DNA from 4 places in the Azospira sp. I09 genome. Region 2 is predicted to be linked to each of the others. Evidence: predicted binding sites of a transcription regulator. Region 2 holds the regulator's gene; each other region holds the start of a gene.
What was found. Region 2 encodes sigma-54, which starts transcription at its own class of promoters, with help from an activator protein. Its sites were predicted from a motif close to TGGCACGCTTNCTGCTNA; they were not measured.
Positions count from the first base shown of each region.

Region 1: a site for sigma-54 is predicted at 1,219-1,236, ahead of flgB (flagellar basal body rod protein FlgB). Genes of this name have one in related genera too.
Region 3: a site for sigma-54 is predicted at 844-861, ahead of aspA (aspartate ammonia-lyase). Genes of this name have one in related genera too.
Region 4: a site for sigma-54 is predicted at 1,447-1,464, ahead of AZSP09_RS13540 (TOBE domain-containing protein). Genes of this name have one in related genera too.

Region 1 covers NZ_AP021844.1:3,669,877-3,672,073, reverse strand. The annotation lists gene AZSP09_RS17210 (flagellar hook assembly protein FlgD) at 1-331, opposite strand, end outside; gene flgC (flagellar basal body rod protein FlgC) at 355-759, opposite strand; gene flgB (flagellar basal body rod protein FlgB) at 773-1,186, opposite strand; gene flgA (flagellar basal body P-ring formation chaperone FlgA) at 1,365-2,084, shown strand; gene flgM (flagellar biosynthesis anti-sigma factor FlgM) at 2,120-2,197, shown strand, end outside.
Region 2 covers NZ_AP021844.1:2,454,856-2,457,052, reverse strand. The annotation lists gene lptB (LPS export ABC transporter ATP-binding protein) at 1-169, shown strand, start outside; gene AZSP09_RS11510 (RNA polymerase factor sigma-54) at 236-1,714, shown strand; gene hpf (ribosome hibernation-promoting factor, HPF/YfiA family) at 1,729-2,049, shown strand.
Region 3 covers NZ_AP021844.1:1,708,144-1,710,340, reverse strand. The annotation lists gene aspA (aspartate ammonia-lyase) at 1-795, opposite strand, end outside; gene AZSP09_RS07870 (MFS transporter) at 1,133-2,197, shown strand, end outside.
Region 4 covers NZ_AP021844.1:2,902,261-2,904,457, reverse strand. The annotation lists gene AZSP09_RS13545 (di-heme oxidoreductase family protein) at 1-488, shown strand, start outside; gene AZSP09_RS13540 (TOBE domain-containing protein) at 576-1,409, opposite strand; gene AZSP09_RS13535 (sensor domain-containing diguanylate cyclase) at 1,578-2,197, opposite strand, start outside.

The DNA of each region.
Region 1 (2,197 bases), 1.2 Mb from region 2:
CAAGATTGCCGCCCGGGATGAGGACGTTTTTGCCGAGCATTGCCGCCGCCTGCATGGACTGGGAAGCGTTGTAGGTGCTCATCATGCTGGATAGGGTGGAATTGAGTTTTTCGATGCCGCTAACGGTATTGATCTGAGCCAGCTGGCTGGTCATTTCGGCGCTCTGCATGGGATTCAGTGGATCCTGGTTACGTAACTGGGTCACCAGCATGGTCATGAATTGGTTCTGAATCTCGTCAGCAGAGCTCTTACTGGAAGATTTGTCGGTGGTCTTGCCTGTGGACACACCATTAAGACCGGAATAGGGATTGTTTTCGACGGTGGTAGCCATGTTCATTTACTCCTGCAGTCGGGTTACTGGCCCATGGCCAGCGTGCGCATCAGCAATGTCCTGGCCGTGTTCATCACGTCAGCATTGCTCTGATAGGAACGGGAGGCAGAAATCATATTGACCATCTCCTCCACCACATCCACGTTAGGCATCGAGACGTAGCCGTCGGCATTTGCTGCCGGATTTTTGGGATCAAACACCATACGAGGCGGCGCAGCGCTCTCTACTACCTCTTTGACCCGCACCCCCTGGGCTGCCTCACTGCCGACTGGAGTGGTTTCGAAGACCACCTGCTTGGCCCGATAGGGACGGCCGTCGGCGCTGGTGATGCTATCGGCGTTGGCCATATTCGAGGCCACGGCATTGAGACGGACGGATTGGGCGGTGAGAGCGCTGCCCGCCACGTGGAACATATTGAAAATACTCATGGCTTAGATTTCCTTATTGGCCGCCCTGGCCCTGGATAGCCGACAGCATGGTCTTAAACTGGCCGCCGATGAACTGAACGCTGGCCTCGTACTGCATGGCGTTTTCCGCGAATTTGGCCCGCTCAATGTCCATGTCCACCGTATTGCCGTCAGCGCTAGGTTGGAAGGAACTGCGGTAAAGCAGGGGCGCAGGGCCAGAATTGCCGGCACCAGCGATGTGCCGGGTGGAGGTGCGAGCCAAGCCCAGGTCACCGGTCTGCTTGCCCGCCAAGGCATTGTCCAGGGCGGCGGAGAAATCGAGGTCCCGAGCCTTGTAGTTGGGCGTGTCCGAGTTGGCGATATTCGCGGCTAGCACCTGCTGCCGATAGGCCCGCAAGCCCAGTGCTTGGCGATGAAAATTGATGGTTTGATCAAGCTTGCTCACCATGGCTACACCTTTACATTTGTCTTGCAACAAGCAATGCATACTTCGTGCCAGAAATTCACTCAGTGACCGAGTGGGAAGTCTCGGTGTGAGCAAAAAAGGAGCTGGCCCCAACGGCAAATCTTGCCGCGTCCGGCAGGAACAGATACCGGTTTCCTACCGCCTGGGGCAAAATAGGCCCATGACTACCCTTGCCCGACTCCTGATCCGCCTGCGCTTGCTAGGTCGCAAGTCCGCCTTTCTGTTGCTTGTCTTCCTTTCATCTTGGGTATGGGCCCAGAGCAGCGGAGACGTTGTCATCAATGCTGTAGACCAGTTCCTCCGCACCCAGACCAAAGGCCTACCCGGCCGGGTCCAGTTCAGTATCAGCCCCCTGGATAGTCGGACCCAACTCACCCCCTGCCCCGCTGTCGAAGCTTTTCTCCCGCCCGGGTCTAGACTGTGGGGGAAAGTCACCGTGGGGGTTCGTTGCCTAGGCGATGCCGGCTGGATTATCTATGTCCCCGCCCAAGTCAGCGTTCAGGCCAACTACATCATCAGCGCCCGCCCCCTAAGTCCGGGACACCCCCTTTCGCTCAACGATGTATCCACTCAAAGCGGGGATTTAGCCAGTCTGCCGGCCGGAGTTGTCACTGACGCCCGGCAAGCCATTGGCAAAACCGTCCGCAACGCCATCGGAGCAGGACAGCCGCTACGGGCGGAAATGCTTATGGCGCCCCTAGTAATTCAGCAAGGGCAGACAGTAAAAATTCTCTCCCGAGGCCCTGGATTCTCAGCAAGCAGCGAAGGTCGAGCCATGAACAATGCTGCAGACGGCCAGATTGCCCAGGCCCGCACAGCCAACGGCCAGAGCGTTAGCGGTATTGCCAGGCCAGGCGGCATCATCGAAATCGGTTACTGAGCCCGCACCCAACCCCGGAGGTAACTAAGACTTTCATGCTCGCTTCCGCTAGAATGGAGAAGGGTGTAGGTACTGCAAAAGCCGCATTGCGGCCTCAAGTTTTGCCGCCTCAT
Region 2 (2,197 bases):
CAGCATCGGCGTGCTCATCACCGACCACAACGTGCGTGAGACCCTGGGCATCTGCGACCGGGCCTACATCATCAATGAGGGACGGGTGCTGGCGTCTGGCCGCCCGGATGAGATCGTTTATAATGAAGACGTCCGAAAAGTATATCTGGGCGAGAGCTTCCGTCTCTGACGAGCCCAGTCTCCGAGTCTTTCCCTCAACCCGCTCATTGCCGCCGGCCCCTTCGGCCCCGGGTCCATGAAACCAACCCTCCAACTCAAACTCTCGCAGCACTTGGCCCTGACGCCACAGCTGCAGCAGTCCATCCGGCTGCTGCAACTGTCGACGCTTGAGCTGGAGCAGGAGTTGGAGAAGTATCTGCTGGAAAACCCCCTGCTGGAGCGGGAGGACGAGAACTACGAGCCCTCCTACAGCGGGAGCGAAGGCGAATACGCCGGCAGTACGGCCGAGTCCGCTGCCGAAGGCCCGCGGGAAGGCGATAGCGGCGAATCCGGTGAAGGCGCCGACAGTCACGGCCCCGAAGAAGTCCGGGACGACAGCCGGGACCGCCTGGGTGAGGGCGAGGACTGGTTTGCCGAAGGCAGCTACCCTTCCGCCTCCCGCGACGAGGACGAGGATTCCGACTTCCAGGAAGTGCAGGCCGCCAACACCTCCCTGCGCGACCACCTCAACTGGCAGCTGGGCCTGATGCAGCTCTCCGAGCGGGACCGGCAGCTGGTCAGCTTCCTGATCGAGGCGCTGGACGAGGACGGCTACCTGACCCAGCCCCTGGAGGAGCTGCAGGAAGCCCTGCCGGAAGAGCTGGAAATCGATCTGGACGACCTGCAGATCGCCCTGCGCCACCTGCAGCACCTGGACCCGACCGGTGTCGGTGCCCGCACTCCGGGCGAATGCCTGGCCCTGCAGCTGGAAGCCCTGCCGGCCGACGAGGTGCGGGACCAGGCCCTGAAGCTGGTGCGCCATCACCTGGAACTGCTGGCCGGCCGGGACTTCACCAAGCTGAAGAAGCTGCTGGGCTGCGACGACGAGCGCCTGCGCGCCGTCACCAACCTGGTGAAGAGCCTCAACCCCCGGCCCGGCGCCCAGTACGCGCCCCTGGATGCCCGCTACATCACCCCGGACGTGGTGGTGAAGAAGGTGCGCAACCAGTGGACCGCCAGCATCAATCCGGACGCCTACCCGCGCCTGCGCATCAACCGGCTCTACGCCGAGATCCTCTCCAAGCAGCGCGGCTCCAGCCTCTCCGGCCAGCTGCAGGAGGCCCGCTGGCTGATCAAGAACGTGCAGCAGCGTTTCGACACCATCCTGCGCGTGTCCCAGGCCATCCTGGACCGCCAGCGCCAGTTCTTCGAACACGGCGAGGTGGCCATGCGTCCCCTGGTACTGCGGGAAATCGCCGAAACCCTGGGCCTGCACGAATCCACCGTCTCCCGGGTGACCACCCAGAAGTACATGGCCACCCCCCGGGGCATTTTCGAACTCAAGTATTTCTTCGGCAGCCACGTGGCCACGGATACGGGGGGCGCCTGTTCGGCCACCGCCATCCGGGCCCTGATCAAGCAGCTGGTGGCGGCCGAAGACCCCAAAAAACCCCTTTCGGACAGTCAAATATCCGAAATTCTTGGCCAACAAGGCATTGTTGTGGCGCGTCGAACCATTGCAAAATACAGAGAAGCGCTCAACATTTCGCCGGCCAACCTACGCAAGTCCATCTAAAAAAGGAGCGAGCCATGAACCTGCACATCACCGGACATCACCTGGAAGTCACCCCGGCGATCCGCGACTACGTCACTGCCAAGCTGGAGCGGGTTACGCGTCACTTCGACAGCGTCATCGACGTCAACGTCATCCTCACCGTGGAAAAGCTGAAGCAGAAGGCTGAAGTCACCGTGCGCGTGCCCGGCAAGGACATCCACGTGGATGCCGAGGATGCCGACCTGTATGCCGCCGTGGACACCCTGATCGACAAGCTGGACCGCCAAGTGCAGAAGTACAAGCAGAAGGCCCAGGATCACCACCGCGACACCATCAAGAATCACATCGAAGAGTGATCTGATTCCCTCTCCGGGACTGGGACGAAAGGCATAGGCGGCGGGGTCGTTTTCCGTTATGATCCCGCCACTTTTCGCCTGGTATCCTGCCTGAATCCCAGTCTCCAACCGGCCCTGCCGCCGCCATCCCGCTGTTCGGGGAAGGTTC
Region 3 (2,197 bases), 750 kb from region 2:
GTTGGGGGCGGTGATGACCGGCACGCCGCTGGTCTCGGCCAGCAGGCGGCAGACCAGGGGAGCGTAGTCCGGGTGGGCATTGATGCCGGTGCCGATGGCGGTGGCCCCCAGGTTGATTTCCCGGATCAGGAGGGCGGCTTCCTTCAGCCGCTCCTCGTCCTCGCCCAGCATCACGGCGTAGGTGGAGAATTCCTGGCCCAGGGTCATGGGCACCGCGTCCTGCAGCTGGGTGCGGCCCATCTTCAGCACGTCCTTGAATTCCTCGGCCTTGCGCTCGAAGGTGCGGCGCAGGTAGGCCAGGGCGTCCACCAGGCGGAAGATGCCGACGTAGGTGGCCAGCTTCAGCGCCGACGGGTACACATCGTTGGTGGACTGGCTCATGTTCACGTGCTGGTTGGGGTGCAGGTGCTGGTACTCGCCCTTGGCGTGGCCCATGATTTCCAGGGCCCGGTTGGCGATGACCTCGTTGGCGTTCATGTTGGTGGAGGTGCCGGCGCCGCCCTGGATGACGTCCACCACGAACTCGTCGTGCAGCTTGCCGGCGATCACCTCCTGGCAGGCGGCGACGATGGCCTGGGCCAGAGGAGCGTCCAGCAGACCCAGCTGCTGGTTGGCCTTGGCGGCGGCGAGCTTGATCTGGGCCAGGGCCCGGATCAGGTCCGGGTAGATGGAGATGGGGGTGCCGGTGATGGGGAAGTTCTCCACCGCCCGCAGGGTATGGACGCCGTAATAGGCCTCGGCCGGGACCTTGCGGTCGCCCAGCAGGTCGTGTTCGACGCGGTGTGGCTGGTTCATGGTGTCTCCTCTGTTCTGATGTGCCCGCTCGGCGGCGGTCCCTGTTCTTCAGCACGGGCCGTGCCATCGGGAGGGGGCCGAGTCTGGTTTTTAGTTGCTTGTTTTTTTATGGGATTTTGACCGTCGTTTTGGGGGTGTCGTTCGGCTTTCCGGACAAGGGCCGGGTATGGCGTTCGGAAATCCGAACGAATGGGCCGGCGGCGGCTCCGTGGGGCTGCGGCGCTTTTCGTGGCGCCGGGCAAACCTGCTAAGATTCGCCCCTGCTTCTTCCCCCCATCCCTACCTGCTCCCTGTGTCCGCCAAGCCCCTGACCGCTGCCGCTCCCGCCGGCGATGCCATGACCCCCGAGGAACGCCGCGCCGGCGCCAGCCTGGCCTCCATCTTTGCCCTGCGCATGCTGGGCCTGTTCCTCATCCTGCCGGTCTTCGCCGTCTACGCCCACACCCTGCCCAGTGGCGACAATGGCCTGCTGGTGGGCCTGGCCATCGGCATCTACGGGGCCACCCAGGCCCTGTTCCAGATTCCCTACGGCATCGCCTCGGACCGTTTCGGGCGCAAGCCGGTGATCGTCTTCGGTCTGCTGCTGTTCGCCCTGGGCAGCTTCATCGCGGCCGCCGCCGACGACCTGCCCATGATCATCGCCGGCCGGGTGCTGCAGGGAGCCGGCGCCATTTCCGCCGCCGTCACCGCCCTGGCCGCCGACCTCACCCGGGAGCAGCACCGCACCAAGGTGATGGCCATGATCGGCTCCTCCATCGGCCTGGTCTTCGCCCTCTCCCTGGTGGCGGCCCCCCTGCTCTACGCCGCCATCGGCATGGCCGGCATCTTCGCTCTCACCGGGGGGCTGGCTCTGCTGGCCATCGTCGCCCTGTACAAGGTGGTGCCGCCGGCGCCCAAGGTGCTGGTGGATGGCGGCCGCACCCGCTTTGCCGACGTGCTGTTCCATCCCCAGCTGCTGCGTCTCAACTTCGGCGTTTTCGTCCTGCACCTGACCCAGACCGCCATGTGGGTGCTGATCCCCGCCGCCCTGGTCAAGACCGGCGACCTGCCCCTGGCCGAGCACTGGAAGGTGTATCTGCCTGCCGTGCTGGTTTCCTTCGCCTTCATGGTGCCGGCAGTGATCGCGGCGGAGAAGTACGGCCGCATGAAAATGGTCTTTAACGGCGCCGTGGTCCTGTTGCTCCTGGTGCAGGTCGGTTTCGGCCTCTTCGGCCAGGGCCTGTGGCCCCTGGCCCTGCTGTTGACCGCCTTTTTCGTCGCCTTCAATATCCTGGAAGCGACCCAGCCTTCCCTGATTTCCCGTATCGCACCGGCGGAAGCCAAGGGAGCGGCACTTGGCATTTATAATACGACCCAGTCTCTCGGGTTGTTCCTTGGCGGCGCCGTCGGCGGTATGCTGGCG
Region 4 (2,197 bases), 450 kb from region 2:
TCTCCGCCGCCCAGCTGCAGGATCTGCTCACCTACCTCAGCCTGCTGGCGCCGCCGCCCCGGCGCGAAGGGGAAACGGAAGGGCAGCGGCAGACGGTGCAACGGGGTCAGGCCCGCTTCGCCGCTGCCGGCTGCACCGTCTGCCACCGCCCCACCCTGGAGACGGGGGATGCTCCCTGGCCGGCCCTGGCGCGGCAGACCTTCCACCCCTACACCGACCTGCTGCTGCACGACATGGGCGAGGGCCTGGCCGACGGCCGCCCCGACTACCGGGCCAGCGGCCGCCAGTGGCGCACCGCGCCCCTGTGGGGCCTGGGGCGCTACGCCGAGATCAATGAACACGAGCAGTTGTTGCACGACGGCCGGGCCCGGAACCTGAACGAGGCCATCCTGTGGCACGGCGGCGAGGCCCGCAACGCCCGGGAGCGCTTCCGCCGCCTGCCCCGGGAAGCTCGGGAGGAACTGTTCGCCTTCCTGCGCTCCCTGTAGCCGAAAGATTGCGTTGAGCCCACTCCAGCGGAGTGTTGGCGGGGAACGGGACCGGGTTGCGACACCCGGCCCCTTCCCCGCTTTTTTTCAGCTGACGAGACCCAGCAGCACGGCCGAGGGACGGAAGGCGATCCAGGCCGGCTGGCCCGGGGCGAAGGGTTCGGCCAGATCGGCGCCGGCGTTGGCGACGCCGGTGAGGCCGTGGCCCAGGTCCACCACGATCTCCCGCCGTTCGCCGCTTTCCTGGATGCGCTGGACGATGCCGCCGAGGCGGTTGTAGTCGGCGTAATCGCTGCCTCCGCCGCTGCCCAGCACCAGGGTGGCCGAGGCCTTGACCAGGGCCACCAGCTCCAGGCCCGGGGCCAGGCCCAGGCAGCGGGTGCTTTCCGGGGTGACGCTGGCCCGCAGCAGGCGCCCGCCGGGCAAGGCCAGCAGCACCTGGTCGAGCAGGGGGCCCTGCTCCACCGCCTGCACCCGGCCGCAGAACTGGTTGCGGGCGCTGGTGCGTACCGCCACCCGTTCCAGCAGTTGCAGGTCCCCATCGAAATGGCCGCCGCAGCGCTGGCGCAGCAGTTGCCGTTCCTCCGCCAGGGCCACCAGCACCATGGCCAGGCGCCGGCCCCGGGGCGTCAGGCGCAGGCGGCCGCCACTGCCTTCGCCACCATCCTCTGCCTCCCATTCGGCCAGGCGCTCCCCGGCCAGGTTGTTCAGTTCCTCGGCGGCACGGCGGGCCTCTCCGGCGGCCTCGGCACCCACCGCCAGGGCATCGGCCACGGCGGCCCGCTCCAGCCAGGCCAGACGGTCGTGGCCGGCGGCCACGGCAAAGGGGCCGGGAATGCCCGCCACCGGGTACAGGCGCAGGGGTGTGACCCGGTCGGGGCTCAGTTGATCGGCAATTTCGCTAACGGGCTGGTCGTTCATGGCGGCTTTCCTTCGTTATTTTTCGAATATATAACGGTTAGCAAAGCCCATGCCGGACAAGGACTTAGGGGAATTCCCCGGCAATGGCGGGAATGGGGGTGCCCCGAGGCCGGGGGCCGGGCCCCGCCTTGGGTCGCCCGGAGGACCCGGCGCCCCAGGCCAGTGCGCTCAGGCGGCGGGGGGCTGCCAGCCTTCCCAGGCCAGCCGGTCCCGGCCGCCGGCCTTGGCGGCATAGAGGGCGGCGTCGGCCCGGTGCATCATGGCCTCCAGGTCGTCCCCGGGACCGGCCAGGAGGGAGGCTCCGATGCTGACGCTGAAGGACAGTTCGCCCTGGGCCAGGGGCAGCCGCACCTGGCGCACCGCCTGCAACAGGCGCTGGCCCAGCTGGTGGGCCCCGGCCGGCGGCGTCTGCGGCAGCAGCAGGCCGAATTCCTCGCCGCCCAGGCGGCCGAAGACGTCGCTCTGGCGCAGGCCGCCGCCGATGGCGCGGACCAGGGCCTGGAGCACCTGGTCGCCCACCGGGTGGCCGTGGCTGTCGTTGATGTTCTTGAACTTGTCCGCATCGAGGATGAACAGGACCAGGGGGTGATCGTGGCGCCGGGCCAGGGCCACCAGGCGCTCGGCCTCGGCGGTGAAGGCGCGGCGGTTGAGAATACCGGTGAGGCCGTCGGTGGTGGCCAGGCGCTGCAGCTCCTCTTCCACCGCCTTGCGTTCGCTGATGTCGCGCAGGATGCCGACGAAGACCCGGCCCCCCGCCAGTTCCGTGCTGCCGATGCTCACTTCCACCG